DNA from 2 places in the Mesorhizobium ciceri biovar biserrulae genome. Region 2 is predicted to be linked to the other one. Evidence: predicted binding sites of a transcription regulator. Region 2 holds the regulator's gene; the other holds the start of a gene.
What was found. Region 2 encodes LexA, which represses DNA repair genes until DNA is damaged. Its sites were predicted from a motif close to TGTTCNNNNTGTGTTCNG; they were not measured.
Positions count from the first base shown of each region.

Region 1: the regulator LexA is predicted to act here: its motif matches at 4,319-4,336, upstream of A4R29_RS29775 (YifB family Mg chelatase-like AAA ATPase).

Region 1 covers NZ_CP015064.1:6,284,659-6,296,127, forward strand. The annotation lists gene A4R29_RS29765 (malate synthase G) at 1-1,823, shown strand, start outside; gene A4R29_RS29770 (J domain-containing protein) at 1,890-2,429, opposite strand; gene A4R29_RS29775 (YifB family Mg chelatase-like AAA ATPase) at 2,705-4,237, opposite strand; gene gshB (glutathione synthase) at 4,412-5,353, opposite strand; gene A4R29_RS29785 (putative bifunctional diguanylate cyclase/phosphodiesterase) at 5,654-7,003, shown strand; gene A4R29_RS29790 (SDR family NAD(P)-dependent oxidoreductase) at 7,271-8,038, shown strand; gene A4R29_RS29795 (2-dehydro-3-deoxygalactonokinase) at 8,035-8,988, shown strand; gene A4R29_RS29800 (2-dehydro-3-deoxy-6-phosphogalactonate aldolase) at 8,985-9,626, shown strand; gene A4R29_RS29805 (SMP-30/gluconolactonase/LRE family protein) at 9,623-10,504, shown strand; gene A4R29_RS29810 (D-alanine--D-alanine ligase family protein) at 10,632-11,469, shown strand, end outside.
Region 2 covers NZ_CP015064.1:2,949,454-2,960,922, forward strand. The annotation lists gene A4R29_RS13600 (ComEC/Rec2 family competence protein) at 1-1,506, shown strand, start outside; gene lexA (transcriptional repressor LexA) at 1,500-2,240, opposite strand; gene kynU (kynureninase) at 2,651-3,898, opposite strand; gene kynA (tryptophan 2,3-dioxygenase) at 3,976-4,812, opposite strand; gene A4R29_RS13620 (AMP-binding protein) at 4,809-6,434, opposite strand; gene A4R29_RS13625 (alpha/beta hydrolase) at 6,748-7,578, shown strand; gene A4R29_RS13630 (molybdopterin molybdotransferase MoeA) at 7,627-8,832, opposite strand; gene moaC (cyclic pyranopterin monophosphate synthase MoaC) at 8,832-9,314, opposite strand; gene trpC (indole-3-glycerol phosphate synthase TrpC) at 9,317-10,129, opposite strand; gene trpD (anthranilate phosphoribosyltransferase) at 10,133-11,143, opposite strand; gene A4R29_RS13650 (SurA N-terminal domain-containing protein) at 11,140-11,469, opposite strand, start outside.

The sequences.
Region 1 (11,469 bases), 3.0 Mb from region 2:
TGGTCGTGCCGGTGATGAATGCGCGCTATGCGCTCAACGCTGCCAATGCGCGCTGGGGTTCGCTCTACGATGCGCTCTACGGCACCGATGCCATCCCCGAAACGGATGGCGCCGAAAAGGGCAAAGCCTTCAATCCGGCACGCGGCGCCAAGGTCGTCGCCTGGACGAAGACCTTTCTCGACGAGGCTGCCCCGCTCACGTCCGGCAAATGGGCCGGCGTCAATGGCCTGTCGCTGGCGCAGGGTGCCTTGCGGCTGAGCGCCGGCGCCGGCTCGACGACGCTGGCCGACCCCAGGCAATTCGTCGGCTATCGCGGCGATGCCGCCAATCCCGATGCCGTGCTGCTTGTGCGCAACGGCCTGCACATCGAGATCGTGATCGACCGCAACAACCAGATCGGCCGCACCGATCCGGCGGGCATCGCCGATGTGATCCTGGAATCGGCGCTGACCACCATCCAGGACTGCGAGGATTCGGTCGCGGCGGTGGATGCGCCAGACAAGGTCGTCGTCTACCGCAACTGGCTCGGCCTGATGAAGGGTGACCTGGCGGAAGAGATCACCAAGGGCGGCAAGAGTTTTGTCCGCAAGCTCAATCCCGACCGCGCCTACACCGCGCCCGCCGGCGGCAGGCTGACCGTGCCCGGCCGCTCGCTGATGCTGGTCAGGAATGTCGGCCACCTGATGACCAGCCCGGCGATCCTCGACCGCGACGGCAACGAGGTTCCGGAAGGCATACTGGACGCGGCGATGACGGCGCTGATCGCGCTGCACGATGTCGGGCCGAACGGCCGCCGCGCCAATTCCCGCGCGGGCTCGATGTATGTCGTGAAACCCAAGATGCATGGGCCCGACGAAGTCGCCTTCGCCGTCGAGATCTTCGACCGCGTCGAAGCGCTGCTCGGCATGGCGAAAAATACCATCAAGATGGGCATCATGGACGAGGAGCGGCGCACCACCGTCAACCTCAAGGAGGCGATCCGCGCCGCAAAAGAGCGCGTGGTGTTCATCAACACCGGCTTCCTCGACCGCACCGGCGACGAGATCCATACCTCGATGGAAGCCGGCCCGATGATCCGCAAGGGCGACATGAAGCAGGCCGCCTGGATTTCCGCCTACGAGGCGTGGAATGTCGACATCGGGCTGGAATGCGGCTTGGCCGGCCACGCCCAGATCGGCAAGGGCATGTGGGCGATGCCGGATCTGATGGCTGCGATGCTGGTCGAGAAGATCGCCCACCCCAAGGCCGGCGCCAACACTGCCTGGGTGCCGTCGCCGACGGCGGCGACGCTGCATGCCACGCACTATCACAAGGTCGATGTTCACGCCGTGCAGGCGGCGCTGAAGAACCGGCCCAAGGCGAAGCTTGACGACATCCTGTCGGTGCCCGTTGCCGTGCGGCCGAACTGGTCGCCCGAGGATATCCAGAAGGAACTCGACAACAACGCGCAGGGCATTCTTGGCTATGTCGTGCGCTGGATCGACCAGGGCGTCGGTTGCTCGAAAGTGCCTGACATCAACGATATCGGCCTGATGGAAGACCGCGCCACGCTGCGTATTTCCTCACAGCACATCGCCAACTGGCTGCACCACGGCGTGTGCAGCGAGGACCAGGTAATGGCGACGATGAAGCGCATGGCTGACATCGTCGACCGCCAGAACGCGGGCGACCCGCTCTACCAGCCCATGGCGGCCGATTTCGACGGATCGATCGCCTTTCAGGCCGCCTGTGATCTGGTCTTCAAGGGCCGCGCCCAGCCCAACGGCTACACCGAGCCGGTGTTGCACGCGCGGCGGCTGGAACTGAAGGCGCAGCAGGGCTGAAGAGGCCAGTCCCTGCCGTGAATGGGGCGGCAGGTCTTCGGCCTGACTTCCTCCGGAGGTGAGGCGTCAGGAAGCTGTATGGTCCAGGAGCCGGATGGTGGGATCGCGACGGTGTTCGGAGTTGACCCGATCGACGCCTTCCACCGTAATCGCGATCGTCCCGTTTTCCACTCTTGCTATCCAGCCCTTCGCTTTCAGATACCAGAGATGAAACTCGAGATGCTCTCGCGGACAGTCTGACAGGCGTTCGAGCTCCACATCCCCGATCCCGGGATTGCTGACGTCGTGCCGACGCTTCGCGTAAAGCAGCGACAGCAGCCTGGCCTGGATCACGACATCCCGCTCGATGCCTTTGCTGTTGCTGGCTTCCTCGGTCAATTCGCGGCGAAGGCCGGCATGGTCCCTATACGCGATGTCGTATTGAGCGCGTTTGACCGGATCCTTGAGCGTGTTGTGGGCTTCCACGATTTCACTGAAGCGGGCTTCATCGCCGGTTTCGCGATTGTCGGGATGATAGCGCATCGCAAAATAGCGAAATATGCGTTCCAGCGTTTCCGAGTTGGCGTTCGGGCTGACTTCCAAAACTTCGTAGTAGTCAACGAACATAGCGGGCTCCCCGACCGCAATCATATTCACATTATCTAAATAAGGAATTCCCAATGCGGAGACCAAGACTTTGGTCCGATGCGATGACGTCCACGCCCCCGAAGACGGAGAAACGGCCGGCGCCCGGTCGGTGGGGGCCGTTGGGTGGTGAGGACGTCGACCAAGCGGACAATCAGGTCCGCCGCAGTGCGGAGATGGCCGATTCGTCGGATGACGGTTATGGCGTGATTGCGGAAGGTGGCGTGGCAAGGTCGGCTTGTCGGGCGGCGAGTGACCTACGCCGCCTGCGCCACCCGCTCCGAGCTCATGCGGTAGGAAATCGCTTCGGCCAGATGGATGCGGCCGACGGTTTCGCTGGCGTCGAGATCGGCGAGTGTCCGCGCCACCTTCAGCACCCGGTGATAGGCTCGCGCCGAAAAGGCGAGCTTTTCGCTGGCGTCCTTGAGCAGCGACAGGCCGGCGGCGTCCGGCATGGCGATCTCCTCGATGACCGAGGGCGCGCAATGCGCGTTGGTGGTGGCGCGGGTGGCGCCGAGCCGCTCGAAGCGCTCGCGCTGGATGGTGCGGGCGCGTGCCACGCGCATCGCCACATCGGCACTTTTCTCCGCCCGGTCGGGCCGGATCAGGTCGCTGGCCGAGACCGCCGGCACTTCGATCCTGAGATCGATGCGGTCGAGCAGCGGGCCCGAAATGCGCGCCTGATAGTCGGTGCGGCAGCGCTCGCCGCGCAGGCAGCGATAACCAGGCTCGCCGGCCATGCCGCAGCGGCACGGGTTCATCGCCGCCACCAGCTGGATACGCGCCGGATAGGTGACGCGATGGTTGGCTCGCGCGATCATGCAGTCGCCGGTCTCCAGCGGCTGGCGCAGCGCATCGAGCGTCTGCGGCGTGAACTCGGGAAACTCGTCGAGGAACAGCACGCCGTGATGGGCCAGCGACACCTCGCCCGGCCGCGCGCGGATGCCGCCGCCGACCATCGCCGCCATCGAGGCCGAGTGGTGCGGCGCGCGGAACGGCCGCCGGTCAGTCAATTTGCCTTCGCCGAGCTCTCCCGCCACCGACGCGATCATCGAGACTTCGAGCAATTCCTTCGGCGCTAGCGGCGGCAGGATCGACGGCAGCCGCTGCGCCAGCATCGATTTGCCCGAGCCCGGCGGGCCGATCATGAGAAGATTATGCCCGCCGGCGGCCGCCACTTCCAGCGCCCGCTTGGCGGTCTCCTGGCCCTTGATGTCGGCGAGGTCGGGCAAATCCGGCGCGGCGGCGTGGATGCCGGCCTCGGGGCGCGACAGCACCTGCGTGCCGCGAAAATGATTGGCGATGGCAATCAGGCTGCGCGGTGCCAGAATGTCGAAATCCTTTCCAGCCCAGGCCGCCTCAGGTCCGCAGGCGAACGGGCAGATCAGGCCTTTGCCCTCGGCATTGGCGGCGATCGCCGCCGGCAAGGCGCCGGCGACCGCGGCAATCGTGCCGTCGAGCGACAATTCTCCAAGTACGACATAGCCGGCCAGCATGTCGCCCGGAATGGCGCCAAGGGCAGCCATCAGGCCAAGCGCGATCGGCAGGTCGTAGTGACTGCCTTCCTTCGGCAGGTCGGCCGGCGCCAGATTGACCGTGACCTTCTTCGACGGCATCGACAGGCCTGAAGCATGCAGTGCGGCCTGCACCCGCTCGCGGCTTTCGGCCACCGCCTTGTCGCCCAGGCCGACGATGTGCATGTTGACCTTGCCGGGCGCGATCATCACCTGCACATCGACCGGCACGGCCTCGATGCCTTGGAAAGCGACCGTGCGAACCCGCGCCACCATTTCTTTGCCCCCAGGCCACAACCCACGCGATGGCCAAGAAATGGCCCCACGGGCAGACAATCACAAATCCTCGGTCAAATCAAGAACATTACGGGAACATGTGAGCGCGTGGGTTGCAGCCGAATTGAGCGCGGTTGCAAAAACGGAACATGGTTAAGACAAAATGAAAACGGCTTACCCGCGCTTGTCCTCGACCGCGTCCCAGAACAGGCTGGCGATGTCGGCGCCGCCGAAGCGTTTGACCTCGCGCACGCCGGTCGGCGAGGTGACATTGATCTCGGTCATGTAGTCACCGATGACGTCGATGCCGACCAGGATGAACCCACGCTCCTTCAGCGACGGCCCGATGCGGGCGCAGATCTCGCGTTCGCGCGCCGTCAGCTCGGTCTTTTCGGCGCGGCCGCCGACATGCATATTGGAGCGGGAATCATGTTCGGCGGGCACCCGGTTGATGGCGCCGACCGGCTCGCCGTCGATCAGGATGATGCGCTTGTCGCCCTTGCGCACGTCCTTGAGATAGCGCTGCACGATATAGGGTTCGCGAAACATCTGGCCGAACATTTCCAGCAGCGAGGCCAGGTTGCGGTCGCCCTCCAGCAGATGGAAGATGCCGGCGCCGCCATTGCCGTAGAGCGGCTTGACGATGATGTCGCCGAACTCCTTGCGGAAGGCGGCAACTTCGAGTGGATCCTTGGTGATCAGCGTGTCCGGCATCAGGTCGGCAAATTCGGTGACGAAGATCTTTTCCGGGCTGTTGCGCACCCAGGCCGGGTCGTTGACCACGAGCGTCTTCGGGTGGATGCGCTCCAGGATGTGCGTGGTGGTGATGTAGTTCATGTCGAAGGGCGGATCCTGGCGCAGCAGGACGACGTCCATCTCCGACAGATCGGTGCGCACCTTCTCGCCCAGCGAATAGTGGCTGCCTTTCTCGTCGCGCACCTGCATCTCCTCAATGCGGGCAAACACCTTGCCGTCGCGCAACGACAGCCGATCCGGCGTGTAGTGGAACAGCTCATGGCCACGCCGCTGCGCTTCCAGCGACAGCGCGAACGAGGTGTCGCCGGCGATCGACACGGTGGAGATGTGGTCCATCTGGACGGCGATTTTCAGCTTCATGGCGGGTCTCCGGCGGCTCTGATGGGCGACTGTCCTGCCTGTACAGGCTCACTGCCCGTCTGCCAATCGCGACCTTTTGAAGATTGGCATCAGCAAGTCGCAAGCTCGGCCCTGCCGGTCATTCCGTGACAGGAGCCAGGCTGCGCGTCCTCGTTGTTCCTTGAGCCCGAATGCACACCTCACATCGATCCTTCGAAACAGGTCGCGGTTGCCCATGGAAAATCGATTTCGCGATACGTTTCCTAAAGGGTTTGCTGCCAGTCTGAAAATAAATTCCGAAGTCACAAAACAGGGACACCGATGCAAACTTCGTTTGGCACCGGTCAGGCAAACAGGGAGAGCACGGATCTGGCATTCACCGATCCGTTGACCGGGCTTGGCAACCATCGCCGCTTCTTCGACAAGGTCGATCGGCTGATCGCCGACCGAGCCGACGATCCCGCGCCCTTTACCGTCGGGATTCTCGACCTCGACGGCTTCAAGCCGATCAACGATCTGTTCGGCCACAAGGCCGGCGACGACATCCTGATCCAGGTCGCGATGCGGCTGCGCGCCTCTATGGACGGCTATTCCACGGTCTGCCGCATCGGCGCCGACGAATTTGCTTTTCTCTATCCGATGGTATTCAGCGAGGACGCTGCGGCCGAAAAGTCGCGCATGCTGATCGAGATCCTGTCGGCGCCCTACGATGTCGGCGAACGCACCGCCAGGCTTTCGGCCTCGGTCGGCTGCTCGTTGTTCTATTCGGGCGACGAGACCACGGAAATCCTCATCAACAAGGCAGAGACGGCACTCTACCACGCCAAGCGTTCCGGCCGTGGCCGCGTCGTCGTCTACACCCGTGAGATGGAAGAAGCGGCCAAGCGCGTCACCCGCATCGAACAGGCGCTGCGCCGGGCTGTCTCGGCCGGCGAAGTGGAGCCGCATTTCCAACCCATCGTCGATCTCGCCACGCGCCGCACCATCGGCTTCGAGACGCTGGCGCGCTGGACCGACCGCGACCTGGGTTCCGTGCCGCCGACCGTCTTCATTCCCATCGCCGAGGAGCGCGGCATCATCGGCCCGTTGTCGCAGCTGGTGCTGCGCAAGGCGACGGAGGCCGCCAGAAGCTGGCCGAAGGACCTGTTCCTGTCGTTCAACCTGTCACCCTCGCAGCTCGTCGACCAGAACACCGGCCTGCACATACTGGCGATCCTCGACCGCACCGGCTTCGATCCGCGCCGGCTGGAGATCGAGATCACCGAGACCGGCCTGATGAACGACCCGGCCTCGGCCGCGCAGATCGTCGAGGATCTGCGCCGCGTCGGCATCCGCGTCTCGCTAGACGATTTCGGCACCGGCCAGTCCTCGCTCGGCCGCTTGCGCGAATTCCATTTCGACAAGCTCAAGATCGATCGCGCCTTCGTCTCCTCCATTCTCGACGACAGGCCGTCGGAACACATCATCCGCGCTATCCTCGCAATGTGCGAAGGGCTCGGCATGGACGTCGTCGCCGAAGGAATCGAGCAGGAAGCGCAGGCCGATCGCCTGGTCCAGTTTGGCTGCGCCGGCGGACAGGGCTATCTGTTCGGCAAGCCGGTCGATGCCGACGCCACGCTCGGCTATCTCCGCGATTCCTTCCGCGGCGCCCTGCGCGCCAAGGCGATCTGACCGGCGGTCCTCCGAGATCCCCAACCCCGACGGTGCTGCCGTGCGCATCCGGTGCGGCGCATTGTCGTTTTGTCTGACATAAGCCCTGAAATTCGGCGGTTCGCCCTTGCCCGCGCGCCTTGCGTGGCTAGGATGCGCGCCGATCACGCTACGGCGCCGCGCGTCTTTCAAGACGCGCAAAGGACGCTGTAGCATTTAACATTTGCGCATGATCCCTTTCCGAAAATCGATCCGATTTTCGGGGTCATGCGCTGGGAGACAACAACGATGATGCCATCGGCGCATTTTGCCGACCTCGAAGGAGCCTCGGTGCTGATCACCGGCGGCGGCTCCGGAATTGGCGCGGCACTGACCGAGGGTTTTGTGCGCCAGGGCGCCAATGTCGCCTTCATCGACATCGCCGACGGCCCAAGCACAGCTCTTGCCGACCGCATCGAGAAAGAATTCGGCCGCCGGCCGCTCTACCTCAAGACCGATTTGCGCGATGTCGAGGCCCTGCGGGCGTCCGCCGCGAAGGCTGCCGAGGCGCACGGCGATGTCACCGTGCTGGTCAACAATGCGGCCTGGGACGAACGCCACGCCGTCGAAGACGTGACGGTCGAGTTCTGGGACAACAACCAAGCCATTAATCTGAGGCCGCATTTCTTCACCGCGCAAGCGGTGGCGCCGGGCATGAAGCGGGCCGGCGGCGGCTCGATCATCAACTTCACCTCGACGTCCTATCTGATCAACCACCCCGACATGCCCTCCTACACGGCCGCCAAGGCCGGTATCCTCGGTCTGACCAAGGGGCTGGCCGGCAAGCTCGGTGTGGACGGCATCCGCGTCAACGCCATCGCACCCGGCTGGGTGATCACCGAGCGGCAGAAGGAGCTCTGGGTGACCGAACAGGGGCTTGCCGCCCATGTCGCCAAGCAGTGCATAAAACAGGTGATGCAGCCCGACGACATCGTCGGCACGGTGCTGTTCCTGGCCTCGGACGCTTCGCGCATGCTGACGGCGCAGATGCTGATCGTCGATGGAGGTTTCCTGTGAGCCAAGCCGGCAACGCACCGGCGGTCGCCGCCGTCGACTGGGGCACGACCCGCATGCGGGTCTGGCTGATCGACGGGCAAGGCAAGATGCTTGCCGAACGCCGCGGCGATGACGGCCTGATCACCGCGCAGCAAAAGGGCTTTTCGACCATCCTCGAAGGGCATCTGGCGGCGATGGGAGCACCAGCGGCGCTGCCCGTCATCATCTGCGGCATGGCCGGGTCCCGCCAGGGCTGGCTCGAAGCGCCCTATGTCACCGTGCCGGCGCCGCTTACCGCCATCCTTGCGGGCGCCGCCAGCGTGCCCGGACAGAGCCGTGACATCCGCATCGTTCCGGGTCTGGCCCAGCGGCTGACTGACGCGCCCGACGTCATGCGCGGCGAGGAAACCCAGCTTGCCGGCGCCGGCCTGCCGGCCAGGGGGCGCCAGTTGGTCTGCATGCCCGGCACCCATTCGAAATGGGTGCTGGTCGAGGATGGCGCCGTTACCGGCTTCGGCACCTGGCCGACCGGCGAGCTGTTTTCCGTGCTTGCCGCGCACTCGATCCTGCGCCATTCGCTCGGCGAACATCCGAAGCCCGTCACATCGGACAATCCGTTCTTCCGCCGCTGGTGCGAAACCGCATTGGGCGAAGGCGGCGATATCACCTCGCGACTGTTTTCGATCCGGGCCGCCGGCCTGCTGCAGGATCTGAAAGCCGACGATGCCGCCGCCTGCCTGTCCGGCCTTTTGATCGGCGGCGAGATCGCCTCCGCCAGCCGCCGGCATGGCGCCGGCGCCGAACCCGTGGTGCTGATTGCCTCCGGCGCGCTGGCCGCACTCTACCAGGCCGCACTTGGGCTTGCTGGGCTTGAGCTCCGGGCCGTCGACGCCGACGAGGCAGTGCGTGCCGGTCTCGTCGAGGCGGCGCGCGAGAACGGCATGATCGCCAGAATTGGAGTTGCCCGATGAGCCAGACCGCACCGTTTCCAAAACTCAAGCGCGGCCTGGTTGCCATCCTTCGCGGGCTCAAGCCCACCGAGGCGATGGCCATGGGCCAGGCGCTGTTCGACGCCGGCATCGAGGCGATCGAAGTGCCGCTGAACTCACCGCAACCGTTCTCGTCGATCGCTCGCATCGTCCAAGTGCTGCCGAAAACGGCGCTGGTCGGCGCCGGCACGGTGCTGACGCCGGCCGATGTCGATGGCTTGCACCAGGCCGGAGGGCGGCTGCTGGTCAGCCCCAACATCGATGCCGAGGTGATGGCGCGCGCCATGCATTACGGCATGGTGACGATGCCCGGCGTGTTCACGCCGACCGAAGCCTTCCAGGCGATCAAGCTCGGCGCCTCGGCCCTGAAATTCTTCCCGGCGAGCGTGCTGGGTGCCGGCGGCATTTCCGCGATGCGCGCGGTGTTGCCGGCGCAAACATTGGTCGGCGCCGTCGGCGGTGTCTCCGAAAAAGATTTTGCCGGCTACAAGGCTGCCGGCGTGACCGCCTTTGGTCTGGGCTCCAGCCTGTTCAAGCCGGGCATGAGCGTCGACGAGGTGGCCGCGCGTGCGCAAGCTGCCGTCGCGGCTTGGGATGCGGTGTTCGGAGAAGCAGGATGAGCGAAGCGATCGTTTCGGTTTTTTCCGATCACGTCTGCCAGCTCGGCGAGGGGCCGAGCTACGATCCCGCCACCGATACGCTCTACTGGTTTGACATCGTCAACAGCCAGCTTCTGGAAAAGCGGCTGTCCGGCGGCGCGACCACCGTCCATGAGCTTGGCGAAATGGCGAGCGCCATCGCCGTCATCGACGACAAGTGCCAGCTGATCGCCGCCGAGACCGGCCTTTATGTCCGCGATGTCGCGACCGGCAAGCTGACGCTGCACACGCCTGTCGAGGCCGACAATCCGGTCACGCGCTCCAACGATTCCCGCGTCCATCCCTGCGGCGCCCTGTGGATGGGCACCATGGGCAAGGGCGAGGAAAAAGGCGCGGGTTCGATCTACTGGTTTTTCAAGGGCGAACTGCGCCAGCTGTTTTCGGACATCACCGTCTCCAATTCGATCTGTTTTACCGAGGATGGCGCGATCGCTTACTACACCGACACCTCGACCGGGCTGCTGATGCGCGTCGCCTGCGACCCGGCGACCGGTCTGCCTGCCGGTGAGCCCAAGCTGTTCGTCGACCACCGCTCGGCCAAGGGCTATGTCGACGGGTCGGTGCTCGACCGCGACGGCATCCTGTGGAACGCCGTCTGGGGCGGCAGCGTCATCGAAGCCTACGGACCCGACGGCAAGCTCGTCCGCACGGTCGCCATGCCGGTGACGCAGCCATCCTGCCCAGCCTTCGTCGGCGCCAAGGCCGACCGGCTGGCGGTCACCTCCGCCTGGTCGGGCAAGGATGAGAAGCAGCGTCTGCTGGATCTGCAGGGCGGCATGACCTTTCTGCTCGATATTCCCGTCAACGGCCGCTTCGAGCCGCGCGTGCTGATCGCCTGATCGAACTGGATTCTACGGTCGGACGGTGCGTTGTCACGCCACCGCCCGCACCGTGTCGGTTTCGCGAGAGCCTGACGTCTCGACCATGCGATGGTAGGTGATCGTACCGCCGGGGATCGTTCATCTCATGCCAAGCCGTAAGCCGAAACTGATACTCGTCCATGAGCCGGAAAAGGCTTGTTTCGACCGTCTGGTCGCCGACGGCCATGCGCCGCAGCGCGCAACCGAAATCGCGTCCTATCTGGCGCAGTCGACCGATCTCGCTCCTGAATTCGACGTGCTTGGCCGTGCCTGCCAGGCACGCGGCCTGTCGTTCGCGCCGGTGGCGCTCGACGACGCTGCCAGCGTGCTCGCCGGCGAGCATCCCAGCACAACGCTGGTCTGGACGCTGACCGACGGCATCGCCTATTTCCGCGGCGGCGCGGCGCCCGCTTTGGCGCGACTGGGCGGTTTCAAGACAATCGGCGCCGACGATGCGCTGTTCGCGCTCTGCCAGGACAAGTTCCGCTCCGGCGCCGTGCTCGGCGCGCTCGGCCTGCCGGTGCCACAGGCTGGGCTCGCGCGTGACGGCCAATGGCTGGTCGAGCCGCCGGCCTCGCCCGCCGGCTGGTTCGTCAAGCCCAACCGGCTCGGCGCCAAGATCGGCATCTGGCCGGAATCGCGCTGCAGCGATCTCGCCCACGCTTTGGAGCTCAGCCGGCGCGTCTTTTCGGCCTATCGCGACGATGTCGTCGTCCAGCCCTACGTCGCCGGCCGCAACGTGCGCGCCAGTTTCCTTAGCCTGATGCCGGGCGCGGGAGTCGAAGTGCTTGGCGTGGCCTTTGTCGATTCAGGCGCCGATTTCCAGACCATGGCCGACAGCCTGGCGCTCTACGGCGACACTGGCGAGGCAGCGAAAGCGGCGGGACATTACGCCGAGCCGGAGCTCGTCGCGGTCGCCGACAGCCAGCCGGCCGCCGACGCCA
Region 2 (11,469 bases):
GTGCGCGCCGGCATTCCCGATGACATCAATGAGGCGATGCGACGTACCGGCATCTACCACATCATCTCCATTTCGGGACTGCACATGGCTCTGGTCGCCGGCACCATCATGGGGTTGCTGCGCGGCGCCTTCGCCTTGTTTCCCGATTTTTCCGCGCGTCGCCCGGTCAAGAAGTATGCCGCTGCCGCCGCACTGTTCTCGATCGCAGCCTACCTCGTCATCTCAGGTATCGTCGTCGCCGCCGAGCGCAGCTTCATCATGCTGGCAGTGATGCTGATTGCAGTTCTGTTCGATCGAGCAGCACTCACCATGCGCAATCTGGCGATCTCGGCGATCGCCGTCATCGTGGTGTCGCCGCATGAGGTGGTCGGCCCGAGTTTTCAAATGTCGTTCGCCGCGACCGCGGCTCTGGTCGGCGCTTATGCCGGCTGGGCGGATCACCGCGCGGGAAAAGCAAGACCGCCGCCGCCGAAGCGATCCTTGCCCGGGTTCCTGACACGAAAATTCCTGCTGGCGGCAATCGGTCTGGCCATGACCTCGATCATCGCCGGCAGCGCCACGACGCTGTTTGCCATCTGGCATTTTCAGCGTGTGTCGCCGCTCAGCCTGTTCGCCAATCTCGCGGTTATGCCGATCGTCACCGTCGTCATGTTCCTGGCCGTCGCCAGCGCGCTGCTGATGCCTTTCGGATTGGATTGGCCAGCTCTCTACCTGATGGGCAAGGGCCTGACGATGATGATCGCCATATCGGGCTGGATCTCCGAGCGTTCGCCTGTCGATGGGGTCGGGTTGATTTCGCAGCAGTCGGTCCTGCTGGTGGCCATTGCCCTGGTCATCGCGACGATGGCGACGACATGGCTGCGGCTCGCGGCTCTGCCATTCGCGTTGGCAGGCTTGCTGACCGTCTCGGATACGCGCACGCCCGATGTGCTGATCTCAGAAGACGCCCGGCTGGTGGCGTTGCCGATCGGTGGCGGTGAGCTTGCCGTCAGCCGGCAACGGCCGAACGAATTCACCGTCGACAACTGGAAACGCGCGCTGACATCGGAAACCATCGTCGTTCCGGAAGTGTTCGACAACAGCGATGGGCAATTCGACGTCGCGGATGCCGTTGAGCTACCGCCGGGATCGCCGTTCTATTGCTCCTCAGGCGTTTGCGTGGCCAGGCACATGTCCGGTGCGATCATTGCCTATGTCGAGGACCGCAAGGACACCTGGAAAGCCTGCGGCTTCGCCGAACTGATCGTCGTCAAGGACGCCACCGCCTATGACGCCTGTCACAACCCGCTGGTTCTCGTCATCACCAAGCGGCAACTGGCTCGCAAAGGCAGTGCCGCGGTCTTCTTCGATCGCCAATCGGCGACCACGCCGGCGACGATCAGCTTCGCGGTGGACAGCCCATATCGGCCCTGGCACACGCAACGCAGATACTCTCGCGAGGCGAGGGGGCTGGCACCCTTCAAGAAACCCGAGAAGCCAGTGGTCAACCCACAGCCGTCTCAGTAGCGACGGATCAGGCCGACGAGCTTGCCTTGCACCTTGACCCTGTCCGGCCCGAAAATCCGTGTCTCATAGGCTGGATTGGCGGCTTCGAGGGCAATCGAGGCGCCCTTGCGGCGGAACCGCTTCAGCGTCGCTTCCTCTTCATCGACCAGCGCCACGATGATCTCGCCGGGGCTGGCCGTGTCGGCGTTACGGATGATAACGGTGTCGCCGTCGAAGATGCCGGCCTCGATCATCGAATCGCCCTTGACCTCCAGCGCATAGTGCGCGCCGCCCATGATCATGTCCGGCGGCACCGAAATCGAATGCGTCTGATGCTGGATGGCATCGATCGGCACGCCGGCGGCGATGCGACCCATGACCGGGATCGAAACGGCAGAGACCGCATCGTCGTCATTGCCGGGCGAAGGCATCCGCGAAGGCGCCGGCTTGATCTGCCGGCCAAGAGCACCACCCTGACCAAGACTGCCCTGGATGACGCTTGGCGAAAACTTCTTTGCCGCATTGAGGCCTGGCGCGATCGAGTCCGGCAGCCGCAGCACTTCCAGCGCGCGGGCCCGATTGGGCAGCCGGCGGATAAAGCCGCGCTCCTCAAGGGCCGTGATCAGCCGATGAATCCCGGATTTGGAGGCAAGGTCGAGCGCCTCCTTCATTTCGTCGAAGGATGGCGGAATGCCGCTCTCCTTCAGGCGTTCATGGATGAACATCAGCAGTTCATGTTGCTTGCGTGTCAGCATGGCGGCCCCCAGGTTCCCTGAAACCAGAATCGAAAAACAAACCCAGAACAAACACTATCTGTTCCAGTTGTGTTCTGCAACCGTTTAAAGTTTAATGAATTTGTTAAGGCTGCTGAAATTATTTGGCGCTTGCCAGCGGGTTACGATCGACGGGCGCCACCTTCGGCAATGCGCCTGCTCACATTGAAATTGTTATGGTTAATGACCTGTGGCTTATCCTCTACCAAAGCTTGGCATTATCTGTCGATCGACCTCGACAAGGGGCGATTGCAACCTTCGGGACGTTCGTTGGCCGTGAACGAAACGGAGCCAAAACGCCAACGTCAGTTGGGCATTTTGGCTGGAAATTCAGCTCTCCGTTATTTGCCAGGCAGTGAGGGCAGCGACGGCGGATCGCCGGGATCGGTGCGTCAGGTAACGGCTTCCTTGACGGCGAAACGCTGGTCCTTCCATGCACCCGTGCGCAGAATGTCTTCCAGAACCTCAACCGCCAGCCACACATCCTTGTAGCTGACATAGAGCGGCGTGAAGCCGAAACGGATGGTCGACGGTGCGCGGAAGTCACCGATCACCCCGCGCTCGATCAGCGCCCGCATGATTTGATAGCCGTGGACGTGAAGGAACGACACCTGGCTGCCGCGCCTGGTCGCGTCGCGGGTAGTCTCCAGCGCGAGACCGTAGGCGCCGCACTTGGCTTCGACGAGCTGGATGAACAGTTCTGTCTGCGCGACGCTCTTCTTTCGCAATGCCGCCATGTCGACGTCGCTCCAGATGGCAAGCGCGCCTTTGAGCGCCCGCATCGACAGGACCGGTTGCGTACCGCACAGAAAACGGCGGATGCCGGTGCCGGCAACATAACCCCGTTCGAAGGCAAAGGGCCGCGCATGGCCCCACCAGCCGCTGAGCGGCTGGCTGATATCGCCGTGGTGGCGCTGCGCGGCATAGATGAAGGCCGGCGCGCCCGGACCGCCGTTGAGGTACTTGTACGTGCAGCCGACAGCGAAATCGGCATTTGCCTGATCGAGCTCGACGGGCAGGGCGCCGGCGGTGTGGCAGAGATCCCAGACGATCAGCGCTCCGGCCGTATGAGCCCTGCGCGTCAGCGCCGCCATGTCGCGCAGTTCACCCGATTTGTAATTGACGTGGTTGACCAGCACCACCGCCACGTTTTCGTCGATCAGCTCTTCGATGGTCGGCGCGTCGACGCCCGCGAGGCGCAGCAGGACGCCATCCCGGGTCGAGGCCACGCCTTCGGCGATGTACAGGTCGGTGGGAAAACTGTCACCTTCGGCGACGATGGCTGACCGGCCGGGCCGCATCTCCATCGCTGCGTGCAGCACCTTGTAGATGTTGGTCGATGTCGTGTCGCAGACAACGGTCTGGCCGACCGCGGCTCCTATCAGGCGTCCGAGCTGGTCGCCGAGTTCGATCGGCATCTCGAACCATCCGGCCGTGTTCCAGGCTCGGATAAGATCTCGGGCCCATTCCTGCGTCGCCGCCTGCTGCAGCTCGCCGAAAACGGCATGAGATGCTGCCCCCAGTGAATTGCCGTCAAGATAGATCACCCCCTCCGGCAGAATGAAACGGTCGCGCATGGCCCGCAGCGGATCCGTGGCATCCATCGCTTCGACTGCGGCGAGATCAGGAATTCCACTCATGGTCAGTCCCCGGTTGTTCGCGAAGGGTTTCCGCCACAGAGCGTCCCTTCAGTGAGCCTGTTCTCATTTCGATGATGTCAGAGCCGGGTGCGGACCGTCCACAGCTCCGGAAACAGCACGACCTCGAGCATTTTCTTCAGATACGAAGCGCCCGACGTGCCGCCGGTGCCGCGCTTCAGACCGATGATTCGCTCCACCGTGGTGACGTGGTTGAAGCGCCAGCGGCGGAAATAATCCTCGAAGTCGACCAGCTTCTCGGCCAGTTCGTAGAACATCCAGTAGCGCTGCGGATCGCGGTAGATAGCCTGCCAGGCGACCAGGACCTCTTCATTCTCGGTTCGCGTCTCACGCCAGTCCGTGCGCCTGGCATCGGCACCGATGTCGAATCCGTGGCGCGCCAAAAGCAGCAGCGCTTCGTCGTAGAGCGATGGCTCGGCCAGGATGGCTTCCAGCTTTCCGCTGAGGTCAGGCCGATGCTTGTGAGGGCCGAGCATGGCCAGGTTGCGGTTGCCGGCCATGAACTCGATGGCGCGATACTGCCAGGACTGAAAACCCGAGGACTGGCCGAGCGCGTCGCGAAACTCGGTATATTCGCTGGGCGTCATCGTCCGCAGCACATCCCAGGCATTGTTCAGCTGCTCGAAGATGCGCGCGACTCGCGACAGCATCTTGAAGCTCGGCTCGAGCCGGTCGGCGCGGATCGAGCGGATCGCGGCGCCAATCTCGTGCAAAGCGAGCTTCATCCACAGTTCCGAGGTCTGGTGCTGGATGATGAACAGCATCTCGTCATGCGCCGACGACAGCGGCGTCTGCGCCTCCAGCACTTTCTCCAGGTGCAGATAGTCGCTGTACGACATGCGCTCGTTGAACGACATCTGTGCGCCTTCGGACGCCGGATCGTAGGGCTCGCTCAATTGACTTTCTCCGTGCGCAGCCGGAAGCGCTGGATCTTGCCGGTCTGGGTCTTGGGCAAAGCAGCAATGAATTTCACCGATCGCGGGTATTTGTAGGGCGCGATCGTCGCCTTGACATGGTCCTGCAGGCGCTTGGTGGTCAATGCGTCAGGCGCCGCGCCCTGCACCAGCACGACATGCGCCTCGACGATCTGGCCGCGCTCGGCGTCCTCGGCGCCGATCACCGCGCATTCGGCGACGTCGGGATGTGACAGAAGTGCGGCCTCGACCTCGGGGCCGGCAATGTTGTAGCCGGCGCTGATGATCATATCGTCGGAGCGCGCGGCGAAATGGAAGAAGCCGTCCTCGTCCTGCGTGAAGGTGTCGCCGGTGATGTTCCAGCCGTCGCGCACGTAGTCCTTCTGCCTGATATCGGCCATGTAGCGGCAGCCGGTCGGGCCGCGCACCGCCAGCCTGCCGGTCGCGCCGCGCGGTACTTCGCGCATCTCGTCGTCGACGATGCGCGCCTCGTAGCCGCCGACCGGCTTGCCGGTCGACGCGGGCTTCATGTCGCCAAAGCGGTTGGAGATGAAGATGTGCAGCATTTCGGTGGCGCCGATGCCGTCGAGGATCGGCTTGCCGGTCTTTTGCGTCCACTCTTCGAAAACCGGAGCGGGCAAGGTTTCGCCGGCTGAAACGGCAACCCGCAGCGAAGACAAATCGGCACCTTCATCCATGGCCTTCAGCATGGCGCGGTAGGCAGTCGGCGCGGTGAAGGAGATCGTGGCTTTGTAGGTCTCGATGATGTGGATCATGTTGGGTGGCGTCGCCTGCTCCAGCAGCGTCGCCGCCGCACCGAAGCGCAGGGGAAAAATAGCGAGCCCTCCAAGGCCGAAAGTGAAGGCCAGCGGCGGCGAGCCGACGAAGATGTCGTCCGGCGTCACCTCCAGGATTTCGCGGGCATAGGCGTCGGCGATGATCAGGAGGTCGCGGTGGAAATGCATCGTCGCCTTCGGCACGCCTGTCGTGCCCGAGGTGAAGCCGAGCAGCGCGACGTCGTCGCGGCCGGTGTTGACGGCGGTGAATGTCACCGGCTTGTCGAGAGCGGCACGATCGAGCTCGGCATCATGGTTGGCGGTGCCGTCGAAGCCTATGACCTGTTTGAGGAAGGCGCTGTCCTTGGCGCAGGCGGTCATCTCGTCCATCAGCCTGGTGTCGCAGAGCGCGACGGTGATTTCCGCCTTGTCGACGATCTTGGCCAGTTCGCCGGCGCGCAGCATAGGCATAGTGTTGACGACCACGGCGCCGACCTTGGTGGCAGCCAGCCAGCAGGCGACCATGGCGGGGTTGTTGGCCGAGCGGATCAGCACCCGGTTGCCGGGCTCGACGCCATAATTCCCGACCAGCGCGTGGGCGAGCCTGTTCGTCCAGTCCGACAGTTCCTTGTAGGTGCGGCGGCGGCCATTGCCGATCAGGGCTGTGCGGTCGCCGAGGCCCTTCTCGACCAGCCGGTCGGTAAGTTCGACACCGGCGTTGAGGCGTTCGGGATAGTCGAAGCCGTCGAGCAGTATATCGGGCCATTGCTCCGGCGGCGGCAGGTGATCGCGCGTGAACGTGTCGATATGCGCTGAAGGCCCAAGCATGTCGCCGCTCTCCCGTCTGCTGCCTGGCCAGTGCGCAATGCGCCTTGGCTGGATGTGGTGGATCCTAAGGTCCTGCTCTGAGGAGGCTTCGTGCTGCCCATCACGCCTGCTCGGAGATGCGCGCCGAAAGGGTGAACATCTGCAGGTGAGGGCAGCACAGCAGACCTCCCATTGTCGGCTGTTCGTGCGGGCAGGATCGCACCAGTCGAAATTTGTTTCAAGCCTAAAATGTTTTTGCCCTGGAGCATTGACGCATGGCGTGGCGCTGGCCATTGCTAGCGCAACAGCGATGCCGTTTTCGGGGAGGGCGCAGATGTTCGAACGTCACATCGTCGATTGGGATGATGCCTATGCCAACGGCGCGAACATTGCCGGCAGCGACCGTTGGCCAGCCGCCTGGGCCGAGCCAGCGGCAGCATTCCGTGATGCGCTCTCGGCAGAGAGCCGGGCACGGCTCGACATCGCCTATGGCGACGGGCCGCGCAATGGGCTCGATCTTTTCCTTCCCAAGGCCGCGCCCAAAGGACTGGTGGTGATTATCCATGGCGGTTACTGGCTGGAGACCGACAAGAGCTTGTGGTCGCATCTCGCCAATGGCGCGGTCGGCAGCGGCTTCGCCGTTGCGATGCCCTCCTACACGCTGTGCCCGGACATACGCATCGCAGGCATCGTCCGGGAGGTCGGGGCGGCGATTGGCAAGGCAGCGGCAATGGTTGACGGACCGCTGATGCTGACCGGACATTCGGCCGGCGGCCATCTCGCCACCCGGATGGTGACGACAACCACGCCTTTGGCGCCGGATGTGGCGCGGCGCATACGCCATGTCGTTTCGATTTCAGGTCTACACGATTTGCGTCCGCTCATGCGCACCGGCATGAACAAGGACCTGGCAATCGACGAAGAGGAGGCGCTGGCTGAAAGCCCAGCCCTGCTGCGCCCGATGGATGGCGCCCGCATCACCTGCTGGGCCGGCGGCGGTGAGCGCGCCGAGTTCCTGCGCCAGAATGCGTTGCTTGCCAACATCTGGACCGGCCTCGGCGCCACCACCAGCACCGTGGTCGAGCCCGACCGGCATCACTACGACATTGTCGACGGCCTTACCGATCCGGCGCATCCGCTGACGCAGAGCTTGATCTCCAGCTAGAGCCGAGATCACTTTCTCGTCTGTTATGAACGGCTTGCCTGGAATTCCTCAGCGCAGCATCAAAACGCTGCAAGCCTCGCCCGCGGCTGCTGCAGGGGCAAACGGCGCCCGCACGATCAGCCCGTTGGCGTCGGCCAGCATTCTCAGCATCGAGGAATCCTGAATGCCGAACGGCGTCGCCACCAGCGCGCCGTCATCTTCCCTGACCACGGCTCGGACATAGTCCTGGCGCAAATCATTGGCCGGCATTGCGGTACCCAGTCGCGCTGGGCGAATGTCCTGGCGATGGTTGCGGCCGCCGAGCCGCGCCAGCAGCGGCTTCAGGAACAGTTGCGAGCAGACCAGGCTTGCCACCGGGTTGCCGGGCAGGCCGATGCACCTGATATCGCCGAGGCGGCCGAACATCAGCGGCTTGCCGGGGCGCATGGCGATCTTCCAGAAGCCGAGCGTCATGCCTTCGCCGGTCAGCACATCGTGGATCAGGTCGTGATCGCCGACCGAGGCGCCACCAAGCGTCACGATGACATCCGCACCGGCCGCGACCGCTTTTTGCACCAGTTCGGCGATGGCCTCCTTGCGATCGGCGGCAATGCCGAGATCGAGCGCGCGGGCGCCGACCGAGTGTGCGGCGGCAGCGACGCCATAGGCATTGGACGAGATGATCTGGTCCGGGCCGAGATCACTGCCCGGCGGCAGCAATTCATCGCCGGTGGCGATGATGGCGACCAGCGGTCGTTTCACCACGTTGACCCGGGGATGGTTGGCCGATGCTGCCAGCGACAGTGCCGCCGGGTCGAGCAAACGGCCTCTTTCGAGCAGCATGTCGCCTGTTGAAAAATCGAGCCCGATGCGACGGATATTGCGCCATTGCGCCGTCGGCTCGGTCACTTCGATTTCGCCGCCGCCGAGGTCGCGGACATTCTCCTGGATGACGATGGTGTCGGCGCCTTCGGGCAGCGGAGCGCCGGTGAAGATACGCACCGCTTGTGCCTTGCCGATCCTACCGGCAAAACCACGTCCGGCCGGCGCCATGCCGATCACCGACAGCCTGGATGGGACCGACGTGACGTCGGCGGCGCGCGCCGCATAGCCGTCCATGGCGGAAGCATCGAAAGGCGGTTGGGTGCGGAGTGCCACGACCGGTTCCGCCAGAACACGATCCACCGCCTCGAACAGAGGAACGCTTTCGCCGGCTAGAGGTGCCGCACCATCGAGCAGGCGTTCAAGCGCCTCCGCGATAGGAACCAGCGCCATCAGGAGCTCGCCTTGTAGTCACCCGACTTGCCGCCGGTCTTTTCGACCAGGCGGATGCCGGTGATGACCATGGCGCGGTCTACTGCTTTGGCCATGTCGTAGATGGTCAGGCAGGCTACCGAAGCGGCCGTCAGCGCTTCCATCTCGACGCCCGTCTTGCCGGTGACGCGCGCCAGCGCGGTGACCTTCAGGCCCGGCAATGCATGGTCGGGCTCGATGTCGACGGAAACTTTGGTCAGCAGCAGCGGATGGCAGAGCGGGATCAGATCATGCGTCTTCTTCGCCGCCATGATGCCGGCAATGCGCGCGGTGCCGAGCACGTCGCCCTTCTTGGCGTTGCCGGCGAGGATCATCTTCAGCGTCTCGGGCTGCATCGCGACAAAGCCTTCGGCGATCGCCGTGCGCGTTGTTTCTTCCTTGTCGCCGACATCGACCATGTTGGCCTCGCCCTGCGCGCCGAGATGGGTCAGGCCTGATACCATCGTCAGATAGCCTCGGCCAAAGCCTTGCCTGTCAGAAGCAGGCGCGTCGCGGTGGTGACGTCCTGTTGCCGCATCAGGCTCTCGCCGACAAGAAAAGTGCCGATCTCGCTCTTTTGCAGCCTGAGGCAGTCGTCATGGGTGAAAATACCGCTCTCGCTGACCAGCAGGCGGCCGCCCGGCACCATGGGTGCCAGCCGCTCCGACGTTTTAAGGCTGGTTTCAAATGTTCTCAGATTGCGGTTGTTGATGCCGATCAGCCGCGACGACAGTTTTAGCGCGCGCAGCGTCTCGGCCTCATCATGCACCTCGATCAGCGCATCCATGCCGAGTTCGAATGCCGTTGCCTCAAGCTCGCTCGCCAGGGCGTCGTCGACGCTGGCCATGATGATCAGGATGGCATCCGCGCCCCAGGCGCGGGCTTCGTAGACCTGATAGGGATCGAACAGGAAATCCTTGCGCAGCGCCGGCAGCGCGACGGCGGCTCGCGCCCGGGTGAGAAATTCCGGCGCGCCCTGGAAGGACGGTGCGTCGGTCAGCACCGAAAGACAGGCAGCGCCACCCTTGGCATAGGCCTGCGCCAGCGCCGGCGGATCGAAATCGGCGCGGATCAGCCCCTTGGACGGGCTTGCCTTCTTGATCTCGGCAATCAGCGCAAAGGCGCCGGATTTGCGCTTTGCTTCGAGCGCGGCAAGAAAGCCGCGCGGTGCGTCTGCGTCCTTGGCTCGCGCCTTGATTTCGGCCAGCGGCACACGTGCCTTTGCCGCCGCGATCTCGTCGCGCTTGTAGGCCTCGATCTTGCGAAGAATGTCAGACACGTTTTATCCGTTCGAAATCTCGACCAGCCTGTCGAGCACTTGCAGGGCCCGGCCGCTGTCGATGGCTTGCGCGGCGAGCGCGATGCCGTCGGCAAGCGTCGTCGCCTTGCCCGCCACCACCAGGCCGGCGCCGGCATTCATCAGCACGGTGTCGCGATAGGCGCCGGCAGCGCCGCCCAGCATATCGCGCAAGGCTTTGGCATTGTAGTCCGCATCGCCGCCACGCAGTTCGTCCTTGCTGTGGCGCGGCAACCCAACCGCTTCAGGCGTCAGGGTGAAGCTGCGGATCTCGCCGCCGATCAGTTCGGCGACCTGCGTCTCGCCGGTGGTGGTGATCTCGTCATAGCCGTCGCCATGAGCAACCCAGGCATGCTCCGCACCCAGTGCCTTCAGCGTCTCGGCAACCGGCAGGATCCATTCCGGCAGGAACACACCGACCAGCTGCCGCTTGACGCCAGCTGGATTGGAGAGCGGCCCGAGCAGGTTGAAGATGGTGCGGGTGCCGAGTTCGACGCGGGTCGGGCCGACATGTTTCATCGCTGGATGGTGCGCTGGCGCGAACATGAAACCAACGCCAGCCTCGTGGATGCAGCGGCCGATGAATTCGGGCGAGATGTCGATCTTGACGCCGAGCGCAACCAGCACGTCGGCGGCTCCTGTCAGCGAGGACAGGCCACGATTGCCGTGCTTGGCAACCGGCACACCACTGCCGGCGATGACAAAGGCCGATCCCGTGGAAATATTGACGCTGTGGGAATTGTCCCCGCCGGTGCCGACGATATCGATGGCGCCGTCCGGCGCGTCGACTTGCAGCATCTTGGCCCGCATGGTGGCGACGGCGCCGGAAATCTCGCTCACCGTCTCGCCTCGCACGCGCAGCGCCATCAGGAAACCGCCGATCTGGCCGGGGGTCGCATCACCCGACATGATGATGTCGAAGGCCTCGCGCGCTTCCTCGAAGGAAAGCGCGCTACCGGTCGCGATCTTGGCGATATGGGTTTTCAGCGCGCTCATCTTGTCGAGGCTTGGGCGACGGCGGCCTGGTCGACGCGAACGTCGTACTGCGTCTGCAACTGCGCCACCAATTGGTCGAGCAGGTCGTCCGACATGCCGGAGGTGAAGGATTTCTGTGCGTCATCCGGCACCGAGCTGGCATCGGCCCCGGCGGGCTCGAACACTTCGGCGACCTTGTACAGTATCTGCCCGTCGCCGGTAGGCGAGGGGATCAGGCCGGTACCGCCTTCGCCGACTCCGAACATCGCTGCGGCACCTTCCTTGCCGAAATCGACGTCGTCAGCCTCGCGCTTGACACCGCGCTTGGTCTGCTTTTCCAGCTTCAG